Regions from separate parts of the Cyclobacterium xiamenense genome, predicted to be linked through region 2. Evidence: riboswitches for the same ligand, from Rfam matches in the RefSeq annotation. Region 2 holds a riboswitch; each other region holds the start of a gene.
The links. Region 2 has a riboswitch for S-adenosylmethionine ahead of BMW71_RS20970 (homocysteine S-methyltransferase family protein). Riboswitches for the same ligand answer to the same signal wherever they lie in the genome.

Region 1: linked by a shared signal. The riboswitch ahead of BMW71_RS22775 (trans-sulfuration enzyme family protein) and the one ahead of BMW71_RS20970 (homocysteine S-methyltransferase family protein) in region 2 are both predicted to bind S-adenosylmethionine.
Region 3: linked by a shared signal. The riboswitch ahead of BMW71_RS02500 (O-acetylhomoserine aminocarboxypropyltransferase/cysteine synthase family protein) and the one ahead of BMW71_RS20970 (homocysteine S-methyltransferase family protein) in region 2 are both predicted to bind S-adenosylmethionine.

Annotation. Positions count from the first base shown of each region.
Region 1 is NZ_FNZH01000015.1:35,242-41,914, forward strand. Features, by position in the region: gene BMW71_RS22765 (DUF1553 domain-containing protein) at 1-1,065, shown strand, start outside; gene BMW71_RS22770 (DUF1501 domain-containing protein) at 1,075-2,523, shown strand; gene BMW71_RS22775 (trans-sulfuration enzyme family protein) at 2,604-3,782, opposite strand; SAM riboswitch class I at 3,899-4,000, opposite strand; gene BMW71_RS22780 (porin) at 4,072-5,277, opposite strand; gene BMW71_RS22785 (SGNH/GDSL hydrolase family protein) at 5,753-6,400, opposite strand.
Region 2 is NZ_FNZH01000010.1:127,225-133,897, forward strand. Features, by position in the region: gene metH (methionine synthase) at 1-256, opposite strand, end outside; gene BMW71_RS20970 (homocysteine S-methyltransferase family protein) at 261-1,304, opposite strand; SAM riboswitch class I at 1,379-1,480, opposite strand; gene BMW71_RS20975 (hypothetical protein) at 1,577-2,887, opposite strand; gene BMW71_RS20980 (PAS domain S-box protein) at 2,965-6,673, opposite strand, start outside.
Region 3 is NZ_FNZH01000001.1:696,474-703,146, reverse strand. Features, by position in the region: gene BMW71_RS02505 (acyloxyacyl hydrolase) at 1-528, opposite strand, end outside; SAM riboswitch class I at 744-853, shown strand; gene BMW71_RS02500 (O-acetylhomoserine aminocarboxypropyltransferase/cysteine synthase family protein) at 1,033-2,337, shown strand; gene BMW71_RS02495 (homoserine O-acetyltransferase family protein) at 2,347-3,402, shown strand; gene BMW71_RS02490 (VOC family protein) at 3,423-3,812, shown strand; gene BMW71_RS02485 (glycerophosphodiester phosphodiesterase) at 3,948-4,727, shown strand; gene BMW71_RS02480 (alkaline phosphatase family protein) at 4,735-6,339, shown strand; gene alr (alanine racemase) at 6,374-6,673, opposite strand, start outside.

The sequences.
Region 1 (6,673 bases), on a different contig from region 2:
GAACGCCCCGTTCCCCGAAAAACCTTTTTGTTGGAGCGAGGAGCGTACGATGCTCCGGGAGAAGCGGTGGAAGCCGCGGTTCCGGAGGTGCTTTCGGGCTTTTCTCCAGAATGGCCAGCCAACCGATTGGGGTTGGCAAAATGGCTGACCAGTCCGAAAAATCCACTGGTAGCACGGGTAACCGTAAACCGCTACTGGTACAGGATTTTTGGACGCGGGATCGTGCCTACGGTGGACGATTTTGGGAGTCAGGGACAACTGCCCAGTCACCCGGAACTGCTGGATTGGCTGGCGGTAGATTTCATGGAAAACGGCTGGGATGTAAAACAGCTCTTAAAAAAGATGGTCATGTCGGCTACGTACCGGCAGTCTTCGGAACCTACGGAACTATTATTGGAACGAGACCCGGAAAACGTGCTTTTGGCTAGAGGGGCCCGCCATCGGCTACAGGGGGAGTTTATCCGGGATAATTACTTAAAAGCCAGTGGGCTCCTGGTAAAGCAGGTGGGGGGACCAAGTGTAAAGCCCTATCAGCCGCCCGGCATCTGGGAGGAGAAAGGAGAATTTTCTTATTTTTTGTACAATTACCGGCAAGATAGCGGGGCAAATTTGTACCGCAGGAGCATGTATACCTTTATCAGACGCACGGCACCTCCTCCAGCCATGACTACCTTTGATGTGCCCAACCGGGAGGAGTGCATGGTTTCCCGGCAGGAGACCAATACCCCGCTGCAACCGCTGGTATTGATGAACGATCCCCAGGTGACCGAGGCAGCACGCGTGATGGCGGAAAAGATGCTTCAGGCGGGTGACCTGGAACAGCAGTTGGTAGCGGGCGTACGCAATTCCCTGGGCAGAGATCCGAAAAGTGAAGAAGTGGAAGTGCTTAAAAGCATGTATACCTCGGAATTGAAGCGTTTTGAAACAGATCCTGCGGCCGCAAGGGAGCTGTTGGCGGTAGGCGAATATCCGGCAAACGCCCGCATCCCTGCCGAAAAAACAGCGGCCATGACCATGGTTGCGAGTCTTTTGTTTAACCATTACGAATTCTATACCAAAAAGTAACCCCTAGCTATGGCCGATTTATGCCAACATACAAATAGGTATTCCAGGAGGGAGTTTTTGAGCAAAACCGGTCTGGGATTGGGTGGCTTGGCCCTTTCCTCCCTGATTGCTCCTACTCAATTGAACGCCAGTTCCCTTGCAGCGGGAGTGAATCCGATCGGTACGCATTTTTCACCCAAGGTCAAGCGTGTCATCTATTTGTTCCAAAGCGGAGGACCGTCCCAGTTGGAGTTATTTGATTACAAACCCGAACTGATCAAACGAAATGGAGAGCAGCTGCCGGACAGTGTGCGTCAGGGGCAACGGTTGACAGGGATGACATCCGGGCAGAAATCCATCCCCATGGTCGGTTCCGTGTATGATTTCAAGCAATACGGGGAGTCAGGAGCCTGGGTAAGTGAGCTTTTGCCACATATTGCCGGAATCACGGATGAGATTTGCATGATCAAGTCCATGTACACCGAGGCGATCAATCACGATCCGGCGATCACCTTTTTTCAAACCGGTTCCCAACAGCCGGGCAGACCTTCTATCGGTTCCTGGGTGAGTTATGGGCTGGGTTCTGAAAACGAGAATCTTCCTGCTTTTTGCGTGTTGCTTTCCCAGGGTAAACAGGGGGCACAACCGGTCTACAGCCGTTTGTGGGGGAATGGGTTTCTGCCCAGTTTGCACCAGGGCGTGCAGTTTCGATCAGGCAAGGATCCGGTGCTGTACCTAAATGACCCCCCCGGTATTTCCGGCAGGGACAGGAGAAACTACCTGGACCACCTGAAAAAACTGTATGATCTGGAATATGCCCAGTCGCAGGATCAGGAAATAAATGCCAAGATCGCCCAATACGAAATGGCTTACCGCATGCAAACATCTGTGCCTGAAACGATGAACATTGCCGACGAACCGCAGCACATTACCGACATGTACGGTCCGGAAGTATTGCAGCCGGGTACTTATGCTGCCAATTGCCTGCTGGCGCGGAAATTGGCCGAAAAAGATGTGAAATTTATTCAGCTGTATCACAAGGGCTGGGATCAGCACGGAAACCTTCCCAAGGACATTCAGACCATGTCCCAAAGCATGGACCGACCGACGGCCGCCCTGATCCGGGATTTGAAACAGCGGGGCATGCTGGAAGATACCCTGGTGATATGGGGAGGAGAGTTTGGGCGTACCAGTTATTCTCAGGGAAGATTGACTCCGGAAAATTACGGTAGAGACCACCATCCCAACTGTTTTACGATGTGGATGGCTGGGGCAGGTGTAAAGAAGGGTATTTCCTACGGAGAGACCGATGAATTGGGATACAATGTGGTCCGGGATCCGGTGCACGTGCACGACTTCCAAGCCACGCTGCTACACTTGTTGGGTGTAGATCACGAAAAACTCACGTTTAAACACCAGGGAAGGCGGTACCGCCTGACGGATGTACACGGAAAATTAGTGAAAGGAATTCTTTCCTAAGAAAGGTATTCTCTCCTAAACCGATTTGCTGCAATTAGCCCTTGTCTGGGTGGGGGGGTACAAGTAGTGGCTATCAACCATCAGTTTTTTGATTTTCCGAGCGCCTGTTCGATGTCCTGAATGATATCGTCTACGTGCTCTAGTCCTACGGATAACCGGACCAAACCATTGAGTATGCCTACCCGTTCTCGCTCTTCCTCTGTCAATTTACTGTGGGTGGTAGATGCCGGGTGGGTAATAATGCTTCTGCTATCTCCCAAATTGGCAGTAACACTGATCATTTTCAGTTCATCGATAAACTTTTTTGCCCTGGTCAACCCTCCTGTTAATGTCAGGGTGATGATGCCTCCGCCGTGCCGCATTTGCTTTTTTGCGAGCTGGTATTGCGGATGGGAGGGTAAAAAGGGGTATCGGACTCGTTCCACTTCTGTATTCCCTTCAAAATAGCTGGCGACAGCAAATGCATTTTCGCAATGCCGGTCCATACGTACCGCTAGCGTTTCCATGCTTTTTGCCAATACCCAGGCGTTGAATGGAGAAAGCGAAGGCCCGGTGTGCCGCATAAAAAACTGCACCTCATCGATCAGGTCTTTTTTCCCCAGTATAAGGCCACCCAATACCCTTCCTTGCCCGTCAATGAATTTGGTAGCACTGTGTGTCACAATGTGTGCTCCCCAGCGGGCGGGTTGCTGCAAATAGGGAGTAGCAAAACAATTGTCTACAACTAAAATAAGGTTGTGCGCATTGGCAAAATTGGCAATGTATTCCAAATCGATGATTTCCAGTCCCGGATTAGACGGAGTCTCAATAAAAATCATTTTTGTATTCGGTTGTAGAAGCTTTTCCCAGTTAACGATGTCTGAAATATCTCCATAAGAATGAGTGATTCCCCATCGGGGAAAAATCCGGGTCAATAACTGGTGCGTGCTGCCAAACAGGGAGCGGGAGGCAAGTATGTGATCGCCCTGATGTAGGAGGGAGGCCATGCTACCAAACATTGCGGCCATGCCGGAGGCGGTGGTGACCCCGGATTCGGTACCTTCCGCTGCACAGACTTTTTCAATCAGATCGCTGGTATTTGGGTTTGCGTAGCGCGAGTAGATATTTCCCGGTAGTTCATCGGCAAAAAGTTGCCTCGCTTGTTCTGCGGAATCAAACACAAAACTGGAACTCAGGTAGATGGGGGCAGAGTGCTCCCGTTGGTCTGAGCTGGAAGCGGCTATGCGCACCGCTTGGGTTTCAAAATTTTTATAAGCCATGAATACGTGATTTCAATAAGTGGTAGGAAAGGTTAACACCAATCGGGCAAAAAATAGCTGCCGTAACGAATGCGATTGGAAAAGGGAGTGGAGATGTTTCTGTTATCATGTTATCTAATTTATCGGTCCCTATCGGGTCAGGTTTTGGCACCTTTCCATGCGTTGGAAGGTTGCCAGAGGATCACAGAGCCTGTTCTCTCCCCCCTTCTTTATAAATCAGTTTCCTGAATCAGTTGCAAATAAACAGAGGGGATGTGGCATATCCAAATCCACTGCCGGATTTGACAGCTTAAAATGAAAAATCATATTGAACGCGGAAGCGCCAGCCGGAAGCTTCACGATTGACAGATTTCTCTTCAAAATCAAAATGGGTCAGATCCACGGTTAGTTTGTTTAGGTGATCGTTAAAAAAGCAATTGAAAGCCAGGGAATACTCTTCCTCGTTGTTTTCCTGTAGCCGCATCTCAGGACGGAACAGGGCGTACCTGCCTGCCAGTTCCAATTTGGGAGCCGAATTCTCCGAAGCAGCCGCATTTAGCAGGATTCCAGCCTGCACAAACCAGCCTTGAAGACGGGATAGCCGGTCGTTATTGGTATCGAAGATGTTTTTCCGGTGATATTCGCTGTGCCAGCTAAACGCCCGGTACATTAGCGTGGTCTCTACCAGGTATTGGTCCATGGCGTATTGCCCGGCTGTTCCGTTTTCAAAACCGGTCAATTGTCCGCCTCCCTGGGAAGAATACCGCGTGTATGGACTGGTGTTGGTCGTACCTGCCCACGCGATGGATGCAGTGGGCTTTTGGTGGTAGTTCAAGGCAGATCCGGACATGTCTACGCCCTCCCCCAATACATTCCATTGTAGCCTTCCGGAATACATCAAGTGGTTATCGTCATTTGTGCGGGCCCCAATGCCCGTACCCGTCAGCACCAGAAAATGGTAGTTGAAGTCAGCGAGGCCTCCACCGTCCCACCTGCCGTAAACGGAAGCCCCTTGTTGGCGGTCCAACGTAAAGGGCCGATTTATGATGGACCGCTCCATCAGCTGTTGCCTGCCGCTCGATATCACCCGCTCCCTGGAGTACTCGGACTTCCACTGGCCAATCTTGAAACTGAGCCAGGGCCATTTCGCTACCATCACCCGGAAATCCAGGATCCGGGATGCGGAAAGTTCGTATTCAAAATAATAGGTTAACCAGGGTTTGTGGGCATGTCCCCCCACTTTCAATCGGGCCCGGTTGATTTTGAACAGGTTTTGATCTTGTTCAAAGAAATCATCGTAGGTAATCGGATCCTGATCGGCCGGCGTCGCAAACCGGAACTGCAACCTACCTGCCAATTGCAAGCGGTACAGGCCGTCATCCGTACTAAACTGGAAACCCTTAGAACCATAGCGGGTACTGACGGCTGGCGGTGGTTTGACTGGGTCCTGAAATCCCATGCTTTCACCCATCGCCCATCCTAGCAAAAAAAATAGCAAAGTCTTTTTTAATAGCATACATGCAATTGATTACGTACACAGGCGCTTGTGGAATAACCGCGCACCGGAGACCAGAGCAGGTAACACTACCTGTAATTAATAGCTAATATTACCAATAAATTAACTTAATGTTAATTTAATGTTACGTTACCTGCAAATATAGAAATAGACTACTGAGTAAAAAAACCTTCGCGTGGCATTTGATAAGAAAACACTGGGTACGAAAATAGCTTTCCGAATGGTTTGCAAAAGGGGATAGGAAAAATGGTATAGGGTAGCGGGTAGCTGCGGTTGGAAACCCGGTCTTTTCCAACAATAAAAGCATGTGCCGTTGACCGGCGGTTTTTTTTCCATGGAGCGTCCGGAGGTTTCCCGGCTAGCAGTAATTGGTCCCGATTTTCTGTCTGACGACCGGTGGGTTCTTATACGAAATGATAGAATTTTTGGCCCTGTTCGTACTCGAATCCACGGGGAAGGTGCCGCAACACGTTTTCTACAAAAATTTCTTGATCTGCTTTGCCCAGATGGCATACCCTTTGGCGTTCATGTGGAGGTTGTCCTCCAGAAAAATATCCTCCATGGGTGTATTATTGGAAGTAAGCATGGGATTCCATAGATCAGCATAGGACACCTTCTTCTTTCCTCTGGCGTATTTTTTCAGCCTGGCATTGAGTTCCCGGTACTGATCGGCCAATTCCCATCTGGCCAGGCTGGGCTTGGGACTGATCAAAATGATTTCGGTTTGCGGATACGCCAAGTGTATTTGGCTGACGATCAGGTTATAGGTTTCTACGATTTCTTCGATCGTTTTCCCGGCAGCCAGGTCATTATCTCCTTCGTATATAAATACCTTTTTGGGCGCATAATCCACCACCAATTCATCCAGATAATGCAGTAAATCACTTGCCTGCGAGCCTCCGAATCCACTGTTGACTATCTTTTCTCTCGGAAAATCCTCCTGCAAACTTTTCCACATGCGGATGGTAGAACTTCCCGTGAATACCACCGAAGATTGGTAATCGGAAACCGGATAATCTTTTGATATCTGGCTAACCTGATCGGAAAATCGACCCGGGTCTTGAGCGAGTGAATCCGGTGAAAGGATTAAAAAAAGCAGGGAAAGGAATAGTAGATTTTTCATGGGGTATATCGTTAACGGGCCTAAACTACCATAATAATTCGAAGAATTAAAACCTGCCAAAAAAATGACTGTCACAAAAACGGACATAAAAAGCGTACAGTTTTGAATTTTGGTGCATCCAGGTGCGAAGCTGAGCCGTATTTGAAAATATACCGGTTAGAATTTTTCCTTCTCCGGCTCGGTTAGAAACAGGTATATATTTGTTAATGAGTCTATTATGCTTTATATGATTTAAAGCATCATTTTTATTTTTCCCAGCCTTGTATCGGGACG
Region 2 (6,673 bases):
ATTTCACCATGGCCGCTTCCCCGTCCAGCATGGCTTCGTCCATGCATACATCCAGAATCTGCGCTCCTCCCCGTACCTGATCCAGGGCAACTTCCAGGGCTTCGTCGTACTTCCCGTTTAAAATCAGCCTGGCAAATTTCTTGGAACCGGTCACATTGGTCCTTTCCCCAATATTTACAAAATTGATGGTGGGGCCAAAAACCAAGGGTTCCAAACCGGAAAGTTTCAATGTGGGTATTTTCGTAAAATCGTTCATGGGGTTATTTTTCTTGGGTAGCTACCTTCAGTGGTCTTGGCGAAAATTTAGAGGCAGTATTGGAAATGGCGGCAATGTGTTCCGGTGTGGTGCCGCAGCAGCCACCCAGAATATTGATCCAGCCTTCCTTAAGAAAATCCGTCAATTGATCGTTCATTTCACCGGGCCCTTGATCGTATTTTCCAAACTCGTTGGGAAGTCCGGCATTGGGATAGACGCTTACGTAATAGGGTGCATTTTCGGCCAAAACCTTCAGGTAAGGGCGCAACTCTTTGGCTCCCAGCGCACAATTTAGCCCGATACTTAGCAGGGGCACATGGGAGAGTGAAATCAAAAAGGCTTCGGTAGTCTGGCCGGAAAGGGTCCTGCCCGAGGCATCCGTGATGGTTCCGGATACCATGATGGGAATTCCGCCATCCTGCGGATCCAGGGGAATCCCTCTTTTTTCGTATACCTCTTGTATTGCGAAGAGGGCTGCTTTGGCATTTAGGGTGTCGAAGATGGTTTCGATCAACAGCATATCAACGCCTCCATCCAGCAATCCTTCCACCTGCTCGCTGTAGGCTTCCACCAGTTGGTCAAAATTAATTGCCCGGTAGCCTGGGTCGTTTACATCGGGCGAAAGGGAAGCCGTACGGTTGGTAGGACCGATGGCACCCGCTACAAATCGGGGCTTTTTTGGATTTTTTGCGGTACAGGCATCGGCCACCTCGCGCGCCAGTCGGGCCGATTCCGCATTGAGTTGGTAAGCCAGGTCGGCAAGGCCGTAGTCTTCCTGGGCAATGGATGTGCTGCTAAAGGTATTTGTTTCGACAATATCCGCACCCGCATCAAAATAGGCTTGATGGATCTCTTTGATGATTTCCGGCCGGGTGAGTGAGAGCAGGTCGTTGTTTCCCTTCAGGGACTTCTTCACTCCATAGAGAGCCTCGTTTCTAAAATCGTCTTCCTGCAGGGCATACCGCTGTATCATGGTACCCATGGCCCCATCCAAAATCAATATTCTTTTTTTCAGCTGCTGAAGCAATACTTCGGTTCTGTTTGGCATGTTGTCGTAATTTTATAAAAAACTTATACGAGCATGAACCGGGCTAAAACTAGAATGGAATCTCTACCTTTTTCGGCTCATCTTTATCCGGCATGTCCGGAACGGGAATTAGCACCTTGTCACATCAGGTTGCTAAGACATCATAGGGCCCTACCCTCCGTCTTTCTCGATAAGCAATGCCAAAAGTAACAGGATTTAAGGAAAAAAAACCCCTTTTTTCCAAAAAACTTTGAATCAAAATAAGAGACCTGAGCGGATAAACGGTAGTCCGGCTAGGGACGCAGGCCGAAACCCAGTTGCACGTAGGGACCCGACATGTAGTTTGCCATGGTTAGCTCCCCCAAACGATACCTGCTTAGGGGAACTTCGTATCCGACATGGGCGGAATACACCAGGCGAAAGGTGTTGTTAAATACCGGAAGGGCGTATGAAACCGCCACTTCTGATTTACTCATGAGCCCACTGCTTCGCAGGTAGCCGTCAAAATCCGGTTCTTCAAACAAAAGGGGGAAATCGGGTTTGGCGGTGTGCTCCAGGCTGTAGCGCAAGTTGCCGTAGCCCAAACCCAGCGTTGCGCCGAGTTCCAGGTTTCGCCGCTTAAACAATTGGTACCCGTAGTTCCCATAAACCCGCACACTATTCAGGGTGTGGCGATGGGTGGGCCCTGCCTCTCCACTAGTACCCAGATTAAACACGTCCACTCCGTACATGCGGCTTCTGTTCTCACCCATGATTTTAATACCCAAATTATACGGCGCCTGTTCCAGGGGATTCCATCCGTTTTCCACGAAATAGGAATTTAAGCGATCCGGACTCCGGAAATTTCTTCCGTAAAAAAAATGCACCCCGATCCCTGCATCGGGGAAAAAGAGATTTTGATCCGGCATGGAGAGCGCGGCTCCGAGGCGAAGGAAGGCCCCACTTTGCAGGTTGTCAAAGGTAATGCCGTTGAGATTCCAGGCGCCTGCAAACGGGGAAAAAGAATACCCAAACTTGCCCATTAATCCCATGTTTTCCTCCAGGCCTGGCAAGGGAATATCGTACCCAAACTGGAAGCCAATCTCTGTGAGGAACCCGCCTAAATTTCCACTGCCCCGTTGGATATCGTGCTTCCGTATCAGAAAGCCCTGTGCGGGTTGCTCCAGAAAGGCATTCAGGTCATCCACCCGGCGTTCGTCCCGGAGCATTTGAAAGTTGAGGTAACCCGATCCCAGGGACATGTAGTGAATCAACTGAAACCTTCCCTCTTGTGTCAGTGAATAGCCCACATTCAGGTAAAACCGGGTGGTGCGGTGGTCCGTGCGGTACTCCCGAAAATAGGAATTGGATCCATTGTTTTGCAGGAGCTCAAAACCCAGGATAAAGTCCGTGAGTCGGTATTGGTAGCCAATTCCGATGGTTCGGTAACCCCCTCTGAGTGGGGTAATGCCTTTTTCTGCAAGCATCTCATTAAAGTCCCGGATGGTAGATCCCGAACTGCCTACCAGAAAATACAGCGTGGAACGCTCCGTCAGATTACCCTGAGCGCGAAGACTTCCAAACACGAAAAAGTAGCAAAGCAAAGCACCTATTATTCCTCTCATAGCACGGATGAAAGATGCAAAGGTAGGATTTTACAGGATGAAAAACCATACCATCCAACCATTAAGGCGAAGGGCGATTAGAGGTATTTAATAATTTTCCCGTAAAGGTTTTCCGGGGTGAAGGGTTTGGAAATATAATCGTCCATGCCCGAAGCCTCCAGCTGATCCTTTACTTCCAGTAATGAGGATGCTGTCAGCGCTATAATCGGGACATTTCTTTTAGACAGCAAGTCCAGTTTACGAATGATTTTTGCCACCTCGAAGCCGTCCATTTCCGGCATTTGCAAATCCAGCAGGACCATGTCGAAATCGGTTTTGAAAAAATGATCCAAGGCAATTTTTCCGTTGGCCGCAAAACAAATTTCCCCCACTCCCCACTTGGACAGGTACTTTTTTAATAGAATTTGATTGACCTGGTTGTCTTCTGCTACCAGAATTTTTTTATGCTCCAGCTTTCTGTCGGAGTCTACTTCATCCTTTGCCTTCAATTGTGTACCTGCGTCCTGGATTTCAAATGCAACGTCAAACCAGAACGTGGAGCCTTCTCCCAGTTTGGATTCGAGGCGGATTTGTGTACCGAAGAGTTTGGTAAGCTTTTTGACAATAGCCAGTCCCAGGCCAGTACCCCCGTATTTTCGAGTCGTGTCGGTACTCGCCTGCGTAAAGGCATCAAAAATGGTTTTGACTTTGTTTTTGGCAATGCCAATACCCGTATCTTTGACCGTAAAGCGGATGGTTACCCAATTATCCTGCTGCTTGATTCGGTCCAGGCTGATTTTGATATAACCCCTGTCCGTAAATTTGATGGCATTGCTGATCAGGTTATTGAGTATCTGCGCAATTCGCACCGGATCGCCGATGAGGAGTTCGGGCAGGTCAAAATCCGGCTCGTAGATAATTTCCAGGGATTTATCCCGGATTTGATAGGAATAGGAATGGATGATTCGATTGATCAGGTTTTTTGGTTCGAAGGGTACTTTTTCCAGAATCAATTTTCCCGAATCAATCTTGTTAAAATCCAGAATATCGTTGATCAATCCCAGAAGGTTTTCCGCGGAAAACTGCAAGGTTCGCAGGTTTTCCAATTGGTCTTCCCTGGGGTTGTCTTCCAGTAGGAGGTGGGAAAGACCGATTACCGCATTCATCGGCGTACGGATTTCATGGCTCATCACCGACAAAAATTGGCTTTTTGCATTCAGCGCGGCCTCTGCTTTTTCCTTGGCTTTGTACAGCTCCTTTTGGGTTTCTTTGAGTTTGGTGATGTCTCTGGCGATACCGGTGTAGTACCGTACCTCCCCTTTTTCGTCTTTGATTACTTTCCCACTGGAACTAAACACCCGGTAATGTCCCTTTTTGTGCCGCAGGCGAAATTCGAATTCGGGATTTTCCTGGAAATAGGTAATGGGCTTGGACTCCCCGTCCAAAAAGACCTTTGCGTCCTCCGGATGGAGGTAGTCGGTAAAATCACCGCTGGTAAATTCGTAGGTTTCATAGCCTAAAAACTGCTTGATATTTGGCGATACGTAGCTTAGTTCCATTTGAGCGGTGATGGAGAAAATAATTTCGGTAGATTCCTCGACCAAATTCCGGTATTTGATTTCGCTCTTTTTAAGCTCTTTTTTTGCCTTGTGTTCTTCCGAAATGTCCCGTACAATTCCCAGGTAATACTCCAGTTTATCCCCATTAAAAATGGGCTTGCCCGTCAGTTCGTAGAACCGACTCATATAGGGCATCACTTTACTTACGGTATTTCGTTTTTCCAGGGCTTCTTTAAACATGGGCCCTACTTCTTCCAGCGTTGTGGTGTGCACCTCATGGATGGTTTTTCCCTCGAAATACGCTTTGTCAAGTCCCCAATATTTAAAATTCGACCCCTCTGCCACCAGGTATTTTAGATTTCGATCAATTAGAAAAACATTCGTGTGCGGAATATTTGAGGCGAGTACCCGGTATCGGTTTTTTATTTTTTCGATTTCCAATCGGTCCTTTTTTCGTTCCGTCACATCGTGCAACAGTCCTTCATAAAGTACCACCTTTCCGTGCTGATTGAATATGGGTCGGATTTTATCTTCTACCCAGCGGTACGAGCCGTCTGCGGACAGGAGGCGGTATTCCCTGCTGTACTGGGTTTTTTCGGGATGGATCAATTCCTTTTTGAAAATTGCCAGATCCTCCGGATGAATGATATCGGGCAAACTGGCGGATTGACGCAAGAGCTGCTCGGCCCGGTAACCAAACTGATTGATATTTTCCGTGATGAATGAGAGCTTGAATCCCTGGTTGGGCGCCACCTCAAATAAAATTGCCGGACTATTTTCTACAATCAATTTGGCCTTTTTAGCCAATTCTTCCCGCTGAATCTTGGAGGTCAGGTTACGAATCAAAAAAGAATACCCGATTTTTTCGATTTCAATGTTGTTGATGGGCTTTACCGAGACTTCATAGGGCTGCACCTTGCTGGTATTATCCAGGATCTGAACTTCTTCCAACCAAATACCCAAATCTTCCGCCTTGCGAATCAGGCCGGGGAACGATTTGGATGGAGCACTGGTAATCTGAAAGAAGTCACTGATTTTTCCCTGACCGCTGGGCTTGGGCTCTCCTTCGAAAATAGCCGCCTGATTCATGTAAATCACGTTGAGCTGCAGATCCGTAACATAGATGGGCTCGTTGACCTGCGCCAGAATCTGCGACTCAAAAAGGAGCTTTCGCTCAACGGTTTTCTTTTCCGTGATGTCGTTGCAATAGCCAAAAACTTCCAGATTGCCCTGTGGGCTAAGTTGATTTACTTGTATACCGTATGCAATGTACTTTTCTTTGCCGCTTTCCGTCGTAAAAATAAACTCACCGGAAACTGATTTTCGTCGGGTGATTGCTTTCTGAACCATGGATTTCACCTTGTCCTTATCTTTTAGCCGAATCAGGTTTAGGAAATTACGGATACTCATCGCATCGGAAGCAGCATCCATTTCAAAAATCCGGTTAATCCCTTTGGAAAAATAAATTTTTCGGTCCGAATTATTGAAGCGCCAGGATCCCGATTTTGCCAGAATCTCGGTGGAGCTTAACAGCTTTTCGTTTCGAAACAGCCTCGATTTGGTGGATCGATTGATAAAGGCCGCCCCCAACACATCTCCCAATTGCTTCAGAATGTACTCGTCCCGGTGGTCCTGAATCCAGTCTTTCTGCACCGAAGGGCTACTCAGGGTATACATACCCATGAGTTTGTTTTCAGCAAAAATTGGAACCAAAATGAAAGCCCGAATACCAAACCGCTCACCAATATGGCTTTCGAACGGATGGATTCCGTCGCGTTGCTGCAAATCCCCAACGGCCCGAAACCTGGATTCCGCCAGTCCTTGCAAAAAACTCTCCTGCCCCGCAAACGAAATCGATTGACTGATTTTCCTGGAGGCATCGTCTGGATTTTGGGCCCATTCAAATACGCATTCCAAAAGCTTGATCTCTTCGTACACCAGAAAAAAATTGGCTTGCGTCGCCCCCTGCGCATGGGCAATCATCGAAAGGGCCTTTATGACTACCTGATCCCATTCGTCATCACCGGCATTCAAAAAACGGGTAGTCACCCAGTTAATCATCCGCTCAAATTCCACCTTTCGGTGCAACAGGAGCGCTACATCCTGATCGGAGGAGGTATTTTCCGCCTTCTTGCCATCCGAAGCAAGTTCCTTTGGAGGATTGAAAATACCGGTAACCGTGCACAATTTCCCCTTTCCCAGCACATGCTTTCCAGAGATTTTCAGGGCAAATCCCGGGTTGCGCTCC
Region 3 (6,673 bases), on a different contig from region 2:
AGGGAAGACAGGTTGTTCTAACCAATACCCGACCCCTAAACCAAAGCCCGGAAAATTCATGCCTCGATTGGGCTGTCTTTGCCCTCCATTGGAAATATGGTTGTAGTGTCCGGATAGGAAAACCTCCCAGTTTTCGGACACCTGATAGGATACTTTCGGAGCTACTGCAAGCAAAAAGCTAAGCGGACTACTAAAAAAGGTGTTTTTCGGATTGCTATTTACATCGTAAACCTTCGTCAGGTAGGTCATGCCCAGGGTAGCTTTTAGGCGTAACTGCCAGTCGGCACGGCGCCAGAGTACCGGTTCAAAAAAACCAGAAAAGAAAAACGCATCTCCCAATACAGTCGGATTATTGAAATTTGTATAGCCCAACTCCCCTCCCCAGAGGTAAAAACAATTGCAATTCTCCCAGGTGGATTTCTCCAGGGATAGTTTTTCGTAGGACAAGCGGATTCCCTGCGGATGGCTTTGGGATATAGGAACCAACTCTTCCGAGTGCGGGAGAATCCAACTTGTTTGTCCTTCCATGGCGAATCTCGTGAGCCTTTGCCCCCGGGCGTCCGGAAAAACAACGAATCCGACCAGTAGAAATAGACCAATTGCTCGTGTGTGCCTCATCCGATTATCTCACTGATTTTCTGCGATATTGTTTCAAAAAAAGAAAAAAATTCACCAAATAAATTGGAAAATACTCCTTTCTGGGCTTATTTTGCTCCATCCTTTAACTTTTTAAAAGTGAAAAGGATTTATAGAGAAGAGGTAAGAGACAGGCTCGTAGACCCTCTGGCAACCTGGAAAATCCAAGGTGCCAATTCCTGCCAGGTGTGAATGGTTCCATCTGGGAATATAAATTCTACAAAATGAGGCCATTTCCGGTAAACATAAAGGATAAAATTTCCACCAAACGTATCAAAAAACTCCTCCACGCGTGCTATCAGGGCACGGAGCGGGTTTGCATGCGTTTCTAAGTGCCAATTCATGCGTATTCATCCTATCATTTTCATAAAAACATAGACCTAAAACACAACAATCATGTCAAAAACGTACCGATTCGAAACATTACAAATTCACGCAGGACAGGAAGCTGACCCAACCACCAACTCACGGGCGGTTCCCATTTATCAAACCACTTCCTACGTGTTTAATTCGGCCGAGCACGGAGCCAATTTATTTGCCCTGAAAGAATTTGGCAACATCTACACCCGGATCATGAATCCGACCACGGATGTTTTTGAAAAAAGAGTGGCTGCATTGGAAGGTGGAGTGGCAGCGGTCGCGACGGCTTCCGGACAGGCAGCCCAGTTTTTGGCCCTCAACAACTTCCTGACGGTTGGGGATAATTTTGTCACGTCTCCCTTCCTGTATGGCGGAACGTACAACCAGTTTAAGGTTTCCTTCAAACGAATTGGCATTGAGGCCCGATTTGCTGCATCCGATAAGGCAGCCGATCTGGAAGCAAAAATCAACGACAAGACAAAGGCGATTTACGTAGAAACCATCGGCAATCCGGAATTCAATGTGCCTGATTTTGAAGCCGTGGCCTCACTTGCGAAAAAATACGATATCCCATTGGTGGTAGACAATACCTTCGGTGCGGGCGGCTATCTTTGCCAGCCCATCAAACACGGGGCGACTATTGTGACCTCTTCCGCCACAAAATGGATAGGCGGGCACGGTACCTCAATTGGGGGAATCATCGTCGACGGTGGCAATTACAACTGGGGAAATGGTAAATTTCCTCAATTCTCCGAACCTTCGGAAGGCTATCACGGGCTTAATTTCTGGGAAACCTTTGGCGATAATAATCCGCTGGGCCTACCCAACGTGGCCTTTGCTATCCGTGCACGGGTGGAAGGCCTTCGGGATTTCGGTCCGGCCCTAAGTCCGTTTAATTCCTTTTTGTTGTTGCAAGGCTTGGAAACGCTTTCTCTACGGGTGCAGCGAACCGTCGACAATGCACTGGCCCTGGCAGAATGGCTGGAGCAACATCCAAAAGTGAAAAAGGTAAATTATCCCGGATTGGCTTCCAGCGCCTATCACGAGCAGGCAAAAAAATACCTCCCCAATGGCTATGGCGGGGTGTTGAGTTTCGAGCTGAAAGGTGAAAAAGAAGGAGCATCGGAGTTTATCAATAACCTCGAATTGATCTCCCACCTGGCGAACGTAGGAGATGCAAAAACGCTGATAATCCAACCTTCCGCTACCACCCATCAACAACTTTCCGAGGAGGAACAGCTGGCTGCGGGTGTTACGCCTACCCTGTTGCGGATTTCTTGTGGAATCGAACATGTGGAAGACCTAAAAGCAGACCTCAGCGCAGCTTTTGACAAACTATAATTTCATCAAATGAACCTTCAATCGCCGCATTTGACCATTGAAATGACCCGAGATATTTTTTATTGCAAGGAAGCACTCCCCTTGGAGTCTGGAGAAATATTGCCTGAGTTTCAATTGAGTTATACCACACAGGGACAGCTCAATGCCGAAAAAGACAACGTGATCTGGATCATGCATGCATTGACCGGAGACGCCAACCCACAGGAATGGTGGTCGGGCCTGGTAGGAGAAGACAAGTTTTACGACCCTGCCAATTATTTCATCATTTGCGCAAACTATCTCGGATCTTGTTATGGATCCACGCAGCCATTGAGTAGCCGTCCGGATACCGGAAAGCCGTATTATTACGATTTCCCAAACCTGACCACCCGAGACATTGCTGCGTCCCTGGACCGGCTGCGGCTGCATCTCGGCCTGGAAAAAATAAATACGGTGATTGGAGGTTCTTTGGGTGGTCAAGTGGCTTTGGAATGGGCCTATTCCCTGCAAAATCGCTTACAAAATGCCATTATCATCGCGTCCAATGCGAAAGCATCTCCCTGGATTATCGGTTTTAATGAGACGCAACGCATGGCCATCGAATCCGATGAAACCTGGGGAAAAGAACATCCAGACGCTGGAAAAAAGGGCCTGGAAACAGCTCGGGCGATTGGCATGCTCAGTTACCGGCACCCGCAAACCTTTGTCCAAAGCCAAAGTGAGACGGAAGAAAAAACAGACAACTTTAAAATAAGTAGTTACCTGCGTTACCAGGGGCAAAAGCTTGCCAATCGCTTCAATGCGCTGTCTTACTGGATTCTTTCCAAGGCCATGGATAGTCACGATTTGGGAAGAGGCAGGGGCGGTACCCCCAATGCCCTCGCCCGTATCCACTGCCGGGTGCTTTCAATCGGTGTCGATACCGACGTCTTGTTTACCTGCGACGAATCCCGGTATATCGCCCGCTACGTAGCCAAGGGTACCTATCGGGAAATCAAATCCGCCTACGGACACGATGCCTTTCTGATTGAATACGAGCAATTACATTACATCCTGCAGTCCTTTTACCTGGAAAATAATCAATAATTGCCAAACAACCCCTCATGATTCCGTACAACCGTATCAAAGAAACCTGCCTTTACATCCCAAATCTGGATAAAGCGGTGGCGTTCTACAACGGCTTATTGGAAATGCCCCTCATTTCGAAGGTTGAAGGAAGGCATGTTTTTTTTAGATGCGGGGATTCGGTTTTGCTGTGCTTTCTGCCCGAAGTAACCGAAAAGGAGAGCTGCCTCCCTCCGCATTATGCCCATGGGAAGCAACACATTGCCTTCGAAGTACCGGAAGCCGATTACCTGGCTACCCGGGCGCTTCTTCGTGAAAAGGGCATCGAAATCACCCACGAACAAGACTGGGGCCGCGATCGAAATAGTTTTTATTTTGAGGACCCCTTCGGACACGTACTCGAAATCGTTCCCACTGGCATCTGGGAGTAGTCCTGGTCTCCTTTTCCATCCCATCGTTTTCCGGAAACCTTCTGCTCATCATTTGGTAACCGTTTATTTATCCCCAAGTATTGGTGATTCCCATTTCTTTTCGAATATTGCGTAAAAACCAGCAACGTTATACCCATGGTACACCGCATTCTTCTTACCTTTCTGCTACTAGGAACCGTGTTTTTGCAGACTAATGCCCAACAAATGAACTTCCACCGCAATAAAGTAATCGCTCACCGGGGAGCCTGGAAAGCCGCTCCGTATCCCCAAAATTCGCTGGCCTCCCTGCAACAGGCAGTAGACTTGGGCTGCGAAGGATCGGAATTTGATGTATGGATGACTGCCGACGGAGTGCTGGTAGCCAATCACGATGCGGATCACGAAGGAATGGTTATTGAAGAGGTAACCTATGCCGAGCTGCTAAAAAAACCATTGCCCAACGGAGAAAAAGTCCCTACTGCCGAAGAATACATTCGGCAAGGAATGACCCAGCAGGGAACCAAACTGATCTTTGAGATCAAACCATCCCGGATATCCAAGGAAAGAGGGCAGGAATTGGCGACAAAATCGGTGGAACTGGTGAAAAGATTAAATGCCGAAGAATGGATCGACTACATCACCTTCGATTATGACATCGGATTGCGCGTATTGGCGTTGGACCCCAATGCCAACGTGGCCTATCTAATGGGAGATAAAACACCGAAACAACTAAAAGATCATGGTTTTTTCGGTTTTGATTACAACATAAAAACGGTGAAGGAAAACCCACAATGGATCGACGAAGCACACGAATTGGGCTTGACAGTCAATGTGTGGACCGTCAATAAGGAAGAAGACATGCAATGGCTGCTGGAAAAAAACGTAGATTTCATCACAACAGATGAGCCGGAAAAACTATTCTCCCTGATCCATTGAGCCCATCATGAAACCCAATACTCCCGTATACCTGCACCTGCTACTGGGAAACCTACTGTTTCTCGCCTGCTGCATCGGGTGCCAGCCAAAGGTCCCTGAACGAAAAGTAACCCACGCCATTCTCATCGGTCTCGACGCCTTTGGGTCCCGGGGTTTCCAAAAGGCCGAGACGCCCTATATGAATCAACTGGTTGCAGAGGGGGCCATCGCCCCCTTTGCCCGGGCCGTATTGCCGACCAACTCCTCCCCCAACTGGACCTCCATGCTCACTGGTGCCGATCCGTTGCAACACGGGGTCTATGACAATGCCTGGGAATTAGACAAGCAGCGGTGGCCGCCCGTGCTGACAACCGACAGTGGTCGGTACCCCAGTTTGTTTAACTGGATGCACGAGCAACTACCAGATGCCAACATGCAGCTGTTTTACGAATGGGGAGGACTTGCCCGTCTCTACGATTTGGATGCCGCAAAGCGGGTATACAAAGGAAGCAGTGGAGACGATGTTTTTTCGAAAGCCGTACAGGCATTTTTCGAAGAAAAACCAGATTTTTTATTCATTGATATCGACGAAATCGATCATTTCGGCCATCAGGACGGGCACGACTCCCGGGCCTATTTTAACTCCATCTCGCATTACGATAGCCTAATTGGTGACTTTGTGCAAAAATTGGAAGACGCGGGTATCATGGACGAAACATTGATTCTGATTACCGGAGATCATGGTGGTATTGGCAAAGGGCATGGGGGAACCAGTCTGGACGAATTAGAAATCCCCATTATCCTATACGGAAAAGGAATCCAGCCCGGCCGAGTAATTGACAAGCCTTGCTATCAGTACGACGTGGCTCCTACCCTGGCATACGCCCTGGGGATAACCCCACCCAAAGCTGGCGTGGGAAGGCCGATTGTCGAAGCGTTTGATCCCTCGGTTCCTGCCGATTCATTCGCCCCCATGCCACTGATTTTTCCTACCGGAGGATTTTTCAAACAGGACACGCTTCTGTTGGAAGTAAAATCGGATGCACCCCATGCAGAAATACGCTATACCCTGGATGGCACGGTTCCTACGGCTACCACTGGCACCGTCTATCAGGAACCCATCCACTTAAAGCGGAGCGAATTGGTTACGGCAATTTCGGTGGTCAATGGAGAGGAAAGCCGGCCTGAAATCCAACAATACCGCCTGACCACGAAGCCGGGCCGGGTCAATTGGGAATACCTGGAAGGTACGTTTTCCCGGGTCCCTGACTTCCAGGGCCTTGTCCTACAAGCCAGTGGAAAAAGCTCGGAGATCAGCCTCGAAGAAATCCCACACCGGGAAGACCACTTTGCTGTACGCTATACCGCCACACTTGTGGTCCCGACCGAAGGTCAGTATACCTTTTACCTACAGTCCGACGATGGAAGCCTTTTGTACGTGAATGGGGAACTGGTCATTGATAACGACGGCTCTCATTCTGCAACGGAAAAAAGTAACACCCTTGAACTGGTTGCCGGCAAACAAGAACTGGAAGTTCGTTATTTCGAGGACATCGCAGGAGAAACACTCCAGTTGTTTATTTCCGGCCCCGGTATTCCCCGACAGCTGGTATCTGCAGACTTTTTTGAGTAAGTCCCGATAGTGAAATTGATCGGTGCGGTGCTCGTCAGCGAACCACCGTACGTGGAATGGCTGCAGGGAGTCGACTAAGCATCTCGTTGTTTAGCAATTGCGTGACATTGGTAAAGCTGGAAACGTTGATCACGCTATTGTTTTGCCGCCCGATCAATACCACTTCTTCGCCTACATTCACTCCTGTGATGTGGCTAATATCAACCATAAACAAGTTCATGTTAATCAAACCCACGATGGGTGCTTTCTTTCCACGGATGAGCACCTGCCCGCGGTTGGATAAGGCCCTGGGGTAGCCATTGGAATATCCCAGCGGAAGCACCGCAATCGTCAT